3 regions of the Aliiroseovarius sp. PTFE2010 genome follow, and region 1 is predicted to be linked to each of the others. Evidence: riboswitches for the same ligand, from Rfam matches in the RefSeq annotation. Region 1 holds a riboswitch; each other region holds the start of a gene.

Region 1 (3,273 bases):
CCTTCGACGTGATGTATACCGCGCTTTCCGAAACAGCCAAGGTCGCCTCGATGATCATGCTGATCGTGGCTGGTTCTACGACCTTCTCGCAACTCTTGTCCCTGTCCGGGGCGATCGAAGGGATGCTGGGTTTCGTGGACGGGCTGAACCTGACGGCCTTTGGTGCGGTGTTGATGATGCTCTGTGTGTTGATCTTTCTGGGCGCGTTCATGGATCAGGTCAGCATGCTGCTGGTCACCCTGCCATTCTTTCTGCCGATCGCGATGGCGCAGGACGTGAACATGCTCTGGCTTGGCGTTCTGTTCCTGGTGGTGATGGAGGTCAGCCTGTTGACGCCGCCCTTCGGCCTTTTGCTGTTCGTTATGCGCGGTGTGGCGCCAGAGTCGATATCGATGCTGCGGATCTATCGCGCGGCGATTCCGTTCATCTGCCTGGAAGTGCTGGTTCTGTTCCTGCTGTTCCTCTTTCCGGAACTGGCCCTCTGGTTGCCCAGCTTCTTGTAGCCGGCAGGTTTGCCAATATGCAGGGCCGACAAGTGGCAGAGCGCTATGCTGTCTTGTCGGTCCGGGCTACGGCCTCGCAGCCCGTTGCGCCTTGCAGCGGGCTGCTTGTCAATTGGTCGAAAACGCCTGCGAAACCTTGTTGAACAGATCGGTTTTCTTCCGTTGCGCCGGGGGTCGAACGCTGCGCCGTAGGATGCCTTGGCGTTTGCGAAAGCACGCTGGACCTGAACACCTGCTCTGACCAACACGTGGTTCGTGGCACCCCAAGCCGCCATTTGGTTTGCGCCCTGATAGATGAGCGGGGGACCGACCGTAGGCCCAATCGCGGGGTTTCACAAACACCAAAGCGGTCAGTACGAGGCGCAAGACTTGCGACCTGCAAAGCGCTTATCGCCGATTGTGGCATGGGTGGTTGTGTGGCGGCCCAGCTCCCGCGGGTGTCGGCACAAGATCCAATGCCTGCTTCCAAGTGATGCCAGTAGACGGGCCAGTAGACGGGCAGGTACCCCCCCCTTTTTGATCGATGCGATCAACTGCGAGCGACAGTATCTGATAAGCAAAATTCGCCCTTTTCAAGGTCGTCGCCTGCTTATACTATCTTTTTGCTTCGGTCCGGGCGGTTCGCCGTCCGGTTAAAAGGGAACGTGGTTCGGTCAATTGACCAAATCCACGACTGCCCCCGCAACTGTAGGCGGAGAGCGAGGTCGGTATATCCACTGTCACACTTTGCGTGATGGGAAGGGCCGGCCAAGCATTGACCCGCGAGTCAGGAGACCTGCCGAGGTGTTCACCCTGTCCGGGCGCGAGGGGCGTCAGGGCTGCGGATCTTCCGCTTGTGGTGTTTTCACCGTCTGCGGGGGGCTCTTCCCTCAAATGACATTTCAAATTCAACGTCCCTGATGGGTCGTATCCGAGGGTTAATTATGCTCCGCACCTATTTTTTGGCTTCCGTGGCCGTCACGCCGCTTCTTGCAAACCCGCTTTCGGCACAGGAAACTTTTGCGCTGGACGAGATTATCGTTAGCGGCGGCCTGTCACCGATTGACGCTGACGCTTTCGGGCGCGCGGCCAGCGTTGTCACGTCACAGCAAATCGAGGAACGCGGCATCGCGACGGTGCAGGACGCCCTGCGCGCCCTTCCTGGCGTTTCAGTCAATGGGTCAAGCAACTCATTTACGCAGGTGCGTGTCCGCGGCGGTGAAGCCAATCACACCCTGATCCTGATCGACGGGATCGAGGCCGCCGGGGGCGATGGCGAATACATCCTCAGCGGGCTGGAGACAGCGAACATCGAGCGGATCGAAGTGCTGCGCGGGCCGCAGTCGGTCTATTATGGATCGAACGCATCGGCGGGGGTGATCAACATCATCACCAGCAAGGGCGGGATCGGTGAGTCCTATTCGGCCTCGCTGGAAGTCGGGGCAGCGACGACTGCGAGCACCCTCATTTCGCGCCGCAATGAACGGGGGGGGCTGTCGTTCTCGCTCTCGCACACCGAGGATCACGGCTATGATCAGTCGGGTGACGGCGGTGAAAAGGACGGGCTGCAACGCACCACCGGTATCCTGTCGGGTGACTACCTGGTCACTGACGACCTCAAGCTCGGATTTACCCTGCGCCGGGCGGAAGAAGAATACGATACCGACCCATCCCCGTTCGGCGCGACGGATGCCGACAGCTATGTGGTCGATGACCCGACCACCGGTTCCACCCGCGATGAAAAGACCGCAGCCATCTATGCTGAATACCAGATGATGGGCGGTCGGCTGACGCATCGTCTCTCTTACGAGAATACGGAATACACATCGACCTACAACGGCGGTGCGCCGACCACGACGGACACAGAGGCGTGGAAGTATCGTTTGAGCTATGGCTTGGACGGGCGCGCGGTGGCGGACGCTGACCATCTGCTGAACCTGCTGCTGGAAAACGAGAAGGACAGCAGCAGTTCCAACCCGCTGTACGGGCGCGAAACCACCTCTATTGCTCTGGAATATCGCGGCAGCTTTGCAAACGGACTTGATGTGCAGGCAGGCGCGCGGTTCGACGACAATGATGTGTTCGAGAATGCAACGACCTGGAATGTCGGGTTGTCCTATCAGTTGCCTGATACAGGGGTGCGGTTGCACGCATCAGCAGGTACGGGCGTTGTGAACCCGTCCTATTTCGAGCTTTACGCCGCCGCCTTTGGGTATACAGGCAACCCGAACCTGAGCCCCGAGCGCAACAAGAGCTTCGATATCGGGGCAGAGTTCGCTGTCTTGAATGGTCGAGGCCTGATCGACGTCACTTATTTCAACGAAACCCTGACAGATGAAATCACATCGGTCAGCACCGGGCCGGGGACGTTCTCGTACGAAAACCAAGCCGGTGATAGTGACCGTCAAGGCATCGAAGTGTCGGGAACCATGCAAGCGACAGATGCGCTCGCCTTGCGGCTTGCCTACACCTACATTGACGCCAAGAACCCCGACAACAGTGTTGAAATCCGCAGGCCGCGTCACGAGCTGGCGCTTGGCGCGACGCTGGACACATTTGGCGGGCGCGGAACGGTTTCAGCGGACATCCGGCATGTGTCGGGCAACTTCGATACGCAGTACTTCGGAGCTTACGCCACGGTGGAATTGCCCGCATACACGACCGTCGATGTTGCCGCACAATATGACCTGACAGACACGTTGACCCTGAATGGGCGCATCACGAACCTGTTCGATGACGATGCAGTAGACGTCTGGGGTTTCGCATCACGGGGCCGTGCGGCCTATGTTGG
Region 2 (3,273 bases), on a different contig from region 1:
TTCTGACCTTGTGGTTCGGGTATGGCATGTCATCCAAGGTGATAATGGCGGTTCTGATCATCTACTTTCCGGTGACCAGCGCCTTTTACGACGGGCTTGTCCGCGTGCCGCGCGATATTGCCGATTTGGCGCAGACGATGAACGGCACGCAATGGCAGATCATGCGGCGGATCCGGATACCCCATGCACTTCCATCGCTGGGAACAGGATTGAAACTGGCCGCTGTTTACGCCCCGGTCGGGGCAGTGATCGGTGAATGGGTGGGCGCATCGAAGGGGCTGGGCTATCTGATGCTGCTTGCGAACGGCCGCGCCAAGACCGATCTGATGTTTGCCAGCCTGATCACACTGGCCGTCATGACGATAGCCCTGTATTTTGTGGTAAACAAAGCGGCCGCGCGACTACGGTGGGAGTGAACACCGCCACCGCGCTTGCGCCTGCAATGGGATCCAAAAACTGGACTACCCAGAGGTCTGGGGGCGTGGTTCGAAAACGGGCAGCGTGGCCGCCAGACCCGCGCAGGCGCTTTTCAACGCATGTGCGAAAATCTGCGCCAATTCATTGACGGTCGGGTGGCGGACCCAGCGCGCCGGTCTGGCATGGGGGAAATCTGGGCTCAGCCTATGCGCAGCAGATAGATGTCCATGATCCAGCCGTGTTTTTCGCGCGCCGCGGCGCGGGTCTGGACGATATCGTTGCCAACCTCGCCCAGCGGTCCTTCGATCAATCGCTGCTTGTCAGAGCCAAGATAGGCCCCCCACCAGATGTGCACCCCTTCGGGGTCAAGCGACTGGAACGAACATTGCCCGTCCAGCATTACCACCACCGTATCTTCCCCTTGGGGGATGCCGTCTGCGCGAAGACGGCGCCCGGTTGTGATATGCACCGACCCGTTCACCACGTTTAGCGGGATGGCATGGGCGGCCGTCAGGGCCTGAATCGCGGTAATGCCGGGCACGACCTGCACCGCAGGCTTGGGCTGTAGCCGCGCAGCGATCCGCAGCGTGCTGTCATAAAGCGACGGGTCCCCCCAGACAAGCAGCGCAATCGGGCCATCGGTTTGGGCCGCTGCGATCGCGGCTTGCCAGCGGCGGGCGATTTCATCGTGCCAGCTTGCGACCCGTTCCTGATAGGGCAGGCCTGGATCACGCTTTGGGTATTCGAAATGAACGATTTTGGCCTGTGACCCCGAGGCCGCGATGATGCGGTAGCGGATTTCGGCCAGGTCGTCTTTGCCCTGCCCCTTGTGCGGCACCAGGATGAGCGCCGCATCGCGCAGCGCGCGCATGCCTTCAATCGTCACATGCGCAGGGTTTCCGGTACCAACGCCGATCAGCCAGATTTTGCGGGCCGTGTTCATCATTCAGGCATCCGGGCATAAAAAAGCCCGGGTCGCAGTATCGACCCGGGCAATGAAAATCGTGGGTTCAGGCCGCGTTGTACAGGCGCTTGTGAACCGCGCCCGACTGTTCCAGCCCGCGCAGGGCTTTGGCACCGGCCAGGACGGCAAGATCGGCAACCGGTTCGACCAGAACCACCAGCATGTAGGCTGCGCCGAATGTCCAGACAGACTGGAAGGTTTCAGCGGTAACGCCTTGACCGTAAAAGGCCCAGAAGGCGACCCAGGCAACCACACCGCCCTGGTACATCGCGGACAGTTTCAGCACGCTGGCATAGTCCAGATCAACATAGGCCGTGCGGGCCGGGATGATCCGCCGTGCCAGTGCCGTAATGCCAAGCAGTGGGACCAACAATGTCGTCACGTTGACGAAATACATGGGCAGATCGGACGGGGCGAAGAACATCCCCTGAACCAAAAGCCCCAGCGCAAGCCCGAACGCCGCCGGCGCAGCGCCCAACACCAGGAACAGGGTTGTGCCCAGGATGAAGTGAACTTCGGACACGCCGACCGGAAAATGCGGCAGGATCTGAAAGAACACGAACGTGCCGACCGTGGCCATGAGGGTGCGTGCGGCGAATGATCCGGCCGGATGGGCGCGCAGATCATCCATTGCCAGTTTCGCTGAATAGGCGACTGCGCCGGTTGCGGTCGCGTAAGCGAAAGCCATCTTTGCGCCATCAACGACGCCGGGTTCGATATGCATGGGGTATCCCTCGTTTCTGTGGCTGCCCCTCCGGCAGCAGGATGTACCGTTTGCACGGCAATTAGTGGTTGTTACGGCAGGTCTCCTGACTCGCGGGTCGTTGCGCTTCCGGCCTTCCCAGCCTTGTCGGCCAGTGGTTTTCCTTCAAGCTCGCCGCTCACAGTTGCGGGGGCAGTCCGGGATTTTCACCCGGTTCCCTATTATGACACGTGACGTGTCGCCGTATGGTTTAGTATTACAGGTGATCGCTTTGTGAACAAGTATGGAAGCGACATCTATGGCTCCGATAACGGCCCATAGAGGATGAGCGCGGGGTTATCGCCTATTTCCCGTGCTAACTGGTCAGCCAGCGATTGGACCGTGTGACGTTCGATATGTTGGGCTTGCTTGCCGACCGCTTCGGCCAACAGCGCAGGGGTGCTGGCGGGCAGCCCTGCGTCGATCAAAATGGCCGCAAGTTTCGGGAAGGTGCGCTTGCCCATGAACACCACCGTCGACGCGGACGGATCGGCCAGCGCGGCAAGGTTCATGTCTTCTGGCAGATCGCCAGTCACGTCATGGCCGGTGACAAACTGCACCCGGCGCGCCGTCAGCCGCCGGGTCAACGGAATGCCTGCTGCGGCTGCCGCGGCACAGGCCGACGGGATGCCCGGAATGATCTCGTAGGGGATGCCGGCCTCTTTCAGGGCAAGGATCTCTTCCTCGAGTCGCCCGAAAATGCCGCTGTCGCCGGATTTCAACCGCACCACGCGCTGGTCAAGCTTTGCATAATCCACAAGCAAGCGGCTGACGTGGTTTTGCTTGGGCGATTGTCGCCCGGCGCGCTTGCCGACCCCCACCAGATCGGCGCCACTGCGCACCTTGTCCAGAATCGGGCCCGAGGACAAGTCATCGAACAGCACCGCATCCGCCCGCTGCAGCCGGTCCACGGCCTTGATTGTCAAAAGCTCGGGATCGCCTGGCCCGGACCCCACGAAGCTGACGAAGCCGGTCATGCGTCTTCCTCTTGCGTAATGAGATGAAAGAACGTCCCCGAAACATGCCCCCGATGCGAGCCTGTCTCGGGCACCAGATTGCCATCGGCGTCGCGCACCTCTGCCATCGGCGGGTCGGGTTGTTCAAGGATGCTCGAATAATGAAATTCATGCCCGCGCAGGGCAGTGCCCGG
Region 3 (3,273 bases), on a different contig from region 1:
CCGTTGGCCCGAACTGGCGCGCCGATGTCGAGCGCGTCTTCGGCCGGCAGTTTCCAGGCGTCGCTAAACCACGGGACCACACCAAACCCCCGCCAGCCGGTATGCTGTTCAATCATGGCATAGCCATCGTCGAACAGGCTTGGATCGCCGCGAAACTTGTTGACCAGAAACCCCTGGACGCGGCCCGCATCTTGGGGCGCCATCACCGCTTGTGTTCCGACGATTTGGGCAATGACGCCGCCACGGTCGATATCGCCGCACAGTACGACCGGCACCTCTGCCGCCTCGGCAAAACCCATGTTGGCGATGTCGCCCTTGCGCAGATTCACCTCGGCAGGGCTGCCTGCGCCTTCGACGATCACCAGATCATGGGCGGCGCGCAACCGGTGGAAGCTGTCCAGAACCGCATTCAAAAGCTGCGGTTTCAGCCGGGCATAATCGCGCGCGCGCGCCGTTGTCAGCCGCTTGCCCTGAACAATGACCTGGGCACCAGTGTCTGTTTCGGGCTTGAGAAGTACCGGGTTCATGTCCGTATGCGGGGCCAGCCCGCAGGCCCGCGCCTGCAGCGCCTGCGCCCGCCCGATTTCATGGCCCTCTTGCGCCACAGCGGCGTTGTTGGACATGTTCTGCGGCTTGAACGGCGCAACAGAAATACCGCGCCGCCGCGCCGCCCGGCACAGCCCAGCGACAAGCATGGACTTGCCCACATTGGACCCGGTGCCCTGGACCATCAACGCGCGCGCCATGACTCAGAACTCCACGCCCGCCTGTGCCTTTATCCCGTCGCGGAACGGATGTTTGATCAACGACATCTCGGTCACCAGATCTGCGGCTTCGATCAACTCGGGCTTGGCGTTGCGCCCTGTCAGGCAGACATGTGTCATGTCAGGTTTTTCATGCAGCAGGAAATCCACGACCTCGTCGATATCGAGATAATCATAGCGCAAAGCGATATTGATCTCGTCCAGCAGTACAAACCGGATTTGCGGATCCAGGATCTGTTCCTTGGCGATCTTCCAGCCGTTTTGTGCCGCTGCGATGTCGCGCTCGCGATCCTGCGTTTCCCAGGTAAAGCCTTCGCCGGATACGAAAAAACGGCATTCGTCCGCAAATCGTTCCCGCAGAAAGGTCTTTTCACCTGTGTCCCAGTTCGCCTTGATGAACTGAACGACAGCGGCGGGCATCCCGTGGGCGATGCAGCGCATGATCATGCCAAACCCAGCGGATGATTTCCCTTTGCCCGTTCCGGTATGGACGATGATCAGTCCTTTTTCCTCGGTCTTGGTTTCCATCATCTTGTCGCGCGCGGCCTTGATTTTGCGCATCTTCTCGGTGTGGCGGGCGTTTTCGTCTTTGCTCATTTTGACATCCTCTTTCTTGACAAGCCCCGGGGATTCGGACCATCTGGCGCGGTGTTGGTGCCTGTGTAAACAGGTGAATAGGGAATGTGCAGCCGCGATATTTGCGGTCAAGCACAGCCGCCCCCGCGACCGTGACCGGAGACGGCAGCTCAGAACCACTGGCAAAGGCCGGGAAGGATGAGCCGCCACTGGGCAATCGCCCGAGATCCGGAAGCCGGGAGACCTGCCAGCACGAACCGCTTGAAACCGGACGGGGTGTTTCGGTGACGGGATGCTGCCCGGTGTTCGGGTCTGTTCCGCCATCTTACCCGCGTCCCATGACCATGGGACCGAGGATATGGAAGCCAAGGCGAAAAGCCAGCCACAGACCGAATTGCTCGTTTGTGTCAAATGCCGGCGCGGGCAAGAAATCCCGTCAGATGCGCGTCGGCCGGGGCAGGCACTTTATGACGGGCTCACCGGGCTCGATCGCATCGAAGACCTGCGCATCACCCCTGTCGAATGCCTGCAGAACTGCGATCACGGTTGCACGGTTGCGCTGCGCGGCGGCGATGCGAAATGGACATATGTCTTTGCAAACGTCGATGAAATGTCGCATCCCGAAATGATACTTATGGGGGCGACCCAGTATCACGACAGCGCCGATGGTGTCATTCCCTGGCGCGAGCGCCCCGAACATTTCAAACGCAACTGCGTTGCGCGCATTCCCCCAGTCACCCAATCCCAGGAGTCCTGACATGACCAATCTTGCGAAACTGCCGGTCACGGTGATCACGGGCTTTCTCGGGTCGGGCAAGACCACGTTGATCTCGCATCTGATGCAAAACCCCGGTGGCAAACGGCTGGCCGTGGTGGTCAATGAATTCGGCGACGTGGGCGTTGACGGAGAGATCCTCAAGGGCTGCGCCATCCCCGATTGCCCGGCGGAAAACATCATGGAACTGGCCAATGGCTGCATCTGCTGCACCGTCGCGGACGAATTCATCCCTACGATCGAGGCGCTGATGGCGCTTGATCCGCGCCCGGACCACATCCTGATCGAAACATCTGGCCTTGCCCTGCCCAAGCCCCTGCTGAAGGCGTTCGATTGGCCCGATATCCGTTCGAAAATCACCGTGGACGGCGTGATCGCGCTGGCCGATGCCGAAGCGGTGGCGGCGGGCCGCTTTGCGCCCAACGTGGCGGCGGTGGATGCGCAGCGCGCCGCCGATGACAGCCTGGACCATGAAACGCCGCTCTCGGAAGTGTTCGAAGACCAGATATCCTGCGCCGATATCATTCTATTGACCAAACCCGATCTGGCCGGCCCCGACGGCGTGGCCAAGGCCAAAGAGATCATTGCCGCCGAGGCGCCCCGCCCGTTGCCCGTCGTGGAAGTGGCCGAAGGCGTGGTCGACCCCCGCGTGATCCTGGGGCTGGAAGCCGCAGCCGAGGATGACATGGACGCCCGCCCGTCACATCACGATGATCACGATGACCATGAACACGACGATTTCGAATCCATTGTCGTGGACATTCCCGAACTGACCGATCCGGCAGACCTGGTGCGGGCCATCGAGACCTTGGCCAAGGCGAACAACATTCTGCGCGTCAAGGGCTATGCAAGCGTGTCCGGCAAGCCGATGCGTCTTCTGGTGCAAGCCGTGGGCGCGCGGGTGCGCCATCAATATGATCGCCCATGGAAGGTAGAAGAGCCGCGCACCGGGCGGCTGGTGGTCATTGGCGAACATGACGACATCGACCGCGATGCCATCCTTGCGGTACTCAATCCCGCCGCGCAGGCCGCCGAGTAAGCGGAAACACCTGCCATGCATGTCGTGTTCCGCGAAAGCCACGGTCTGGAAGAGCTAGACACCCCGACCGACCTGGGCCAGGACCCGGCGGATCTGGTGGTTCTGTCCTTTTCCGACAG

The links. Region 1 has a riboswitch for cobalamin ahead of ACP2AV_RS04445 (TonB-dependent receptor plug domain-containing protein). Riboswitches for the same ligand answer to the same signal wherever they lie in the genome.
Region 2: it holds a riboswitch for cobalamin, as region 1 does, so the genes downstream of both, ACP2AV_RS13540 (energy-coupling factor ABC transporter permease) here and ACP2AV_RS04445 (TonB-dependent receptor plug domain-containing protein) in region 1, are expected to answer to the same signal.
Region 3: it holds a riboswitch for cobalamin, as region 1 does, so the genes downstream of both, ACP2AV_RS03810 (DUF1636 family protein) here and ACP2AV_RS04445 (TonB-dependent receptor plug domain-containing protein) in region 1, are expected to answer to the same signal.

The regions. Positions count from the first base shown of each region.
Region 1 is NZ_JBNFVY010000002.1:118,105-121,377, reverse strand. Features, by position in the region: gene ACP2AV_RS04450 (TRAP transporter large permease) at 1-503, shown strand, start outside; cobalamin riboswitch at 1,095-1,300, shown strand; gene ACP2AV_RS04445 (TonB-dependent receptor plug domain-containing protein) at 1,427-3,273, shown strand, end outside; gene ACP2AV_RS04440 (ABC transporter substrate-binding protein) at 3,267-3,273, shown strand, end outside.
Region 2 is NZ_JBNFVY010000012.1:6,203-9,475, reverse strand. Features, by position in the region: gene ACP2AV_RS13550 (ABC transporter permease) at 1-416, shown strand, start outside; gene cobF (precorrin-6A synthase (deacetylating)) at 617-1,363, opposite strand; gene ACP2AV_RS13540 (energy-coupling factor ABC transporter permease) at 1,428-2,105, opposite strand; cobalamin riboswitch at 2,164-2,345, opposite strand; gene cobA (uroporphyrinogen-III C-methyltransferase) at 2,381-3,100, opposite strand; gene ACP2AV_RS13530 (cobyrinate a,c-diamide synthase) at 3,097-3,273, opposite strand, start outside.
Region 3 is NZ_JBNFVY010000001.1:777,826-781,098, forward strand. Features, by position in the region: gene ACP2AV_RS03800 (cobyric acid synthase) at 1-746, opposite strand, end outside; gene cobO (cob(I)yrinic acid a,c-diamide adenosyltransferase) at 750-1,361, opposite strand; cobalamin riboswitch at 1,400-1,606, shown strand; gene ACP2AV_RS03810 (DUF1636 family protein) at 1,699-2,097, shown strand; gene cobW (cobalamin biosynthesis protein CobW) at 2,099-3,154, shown strand; gene cobN (cobaltochelatase subunit CobN) at 3,170-3,273, shown strand, end outside.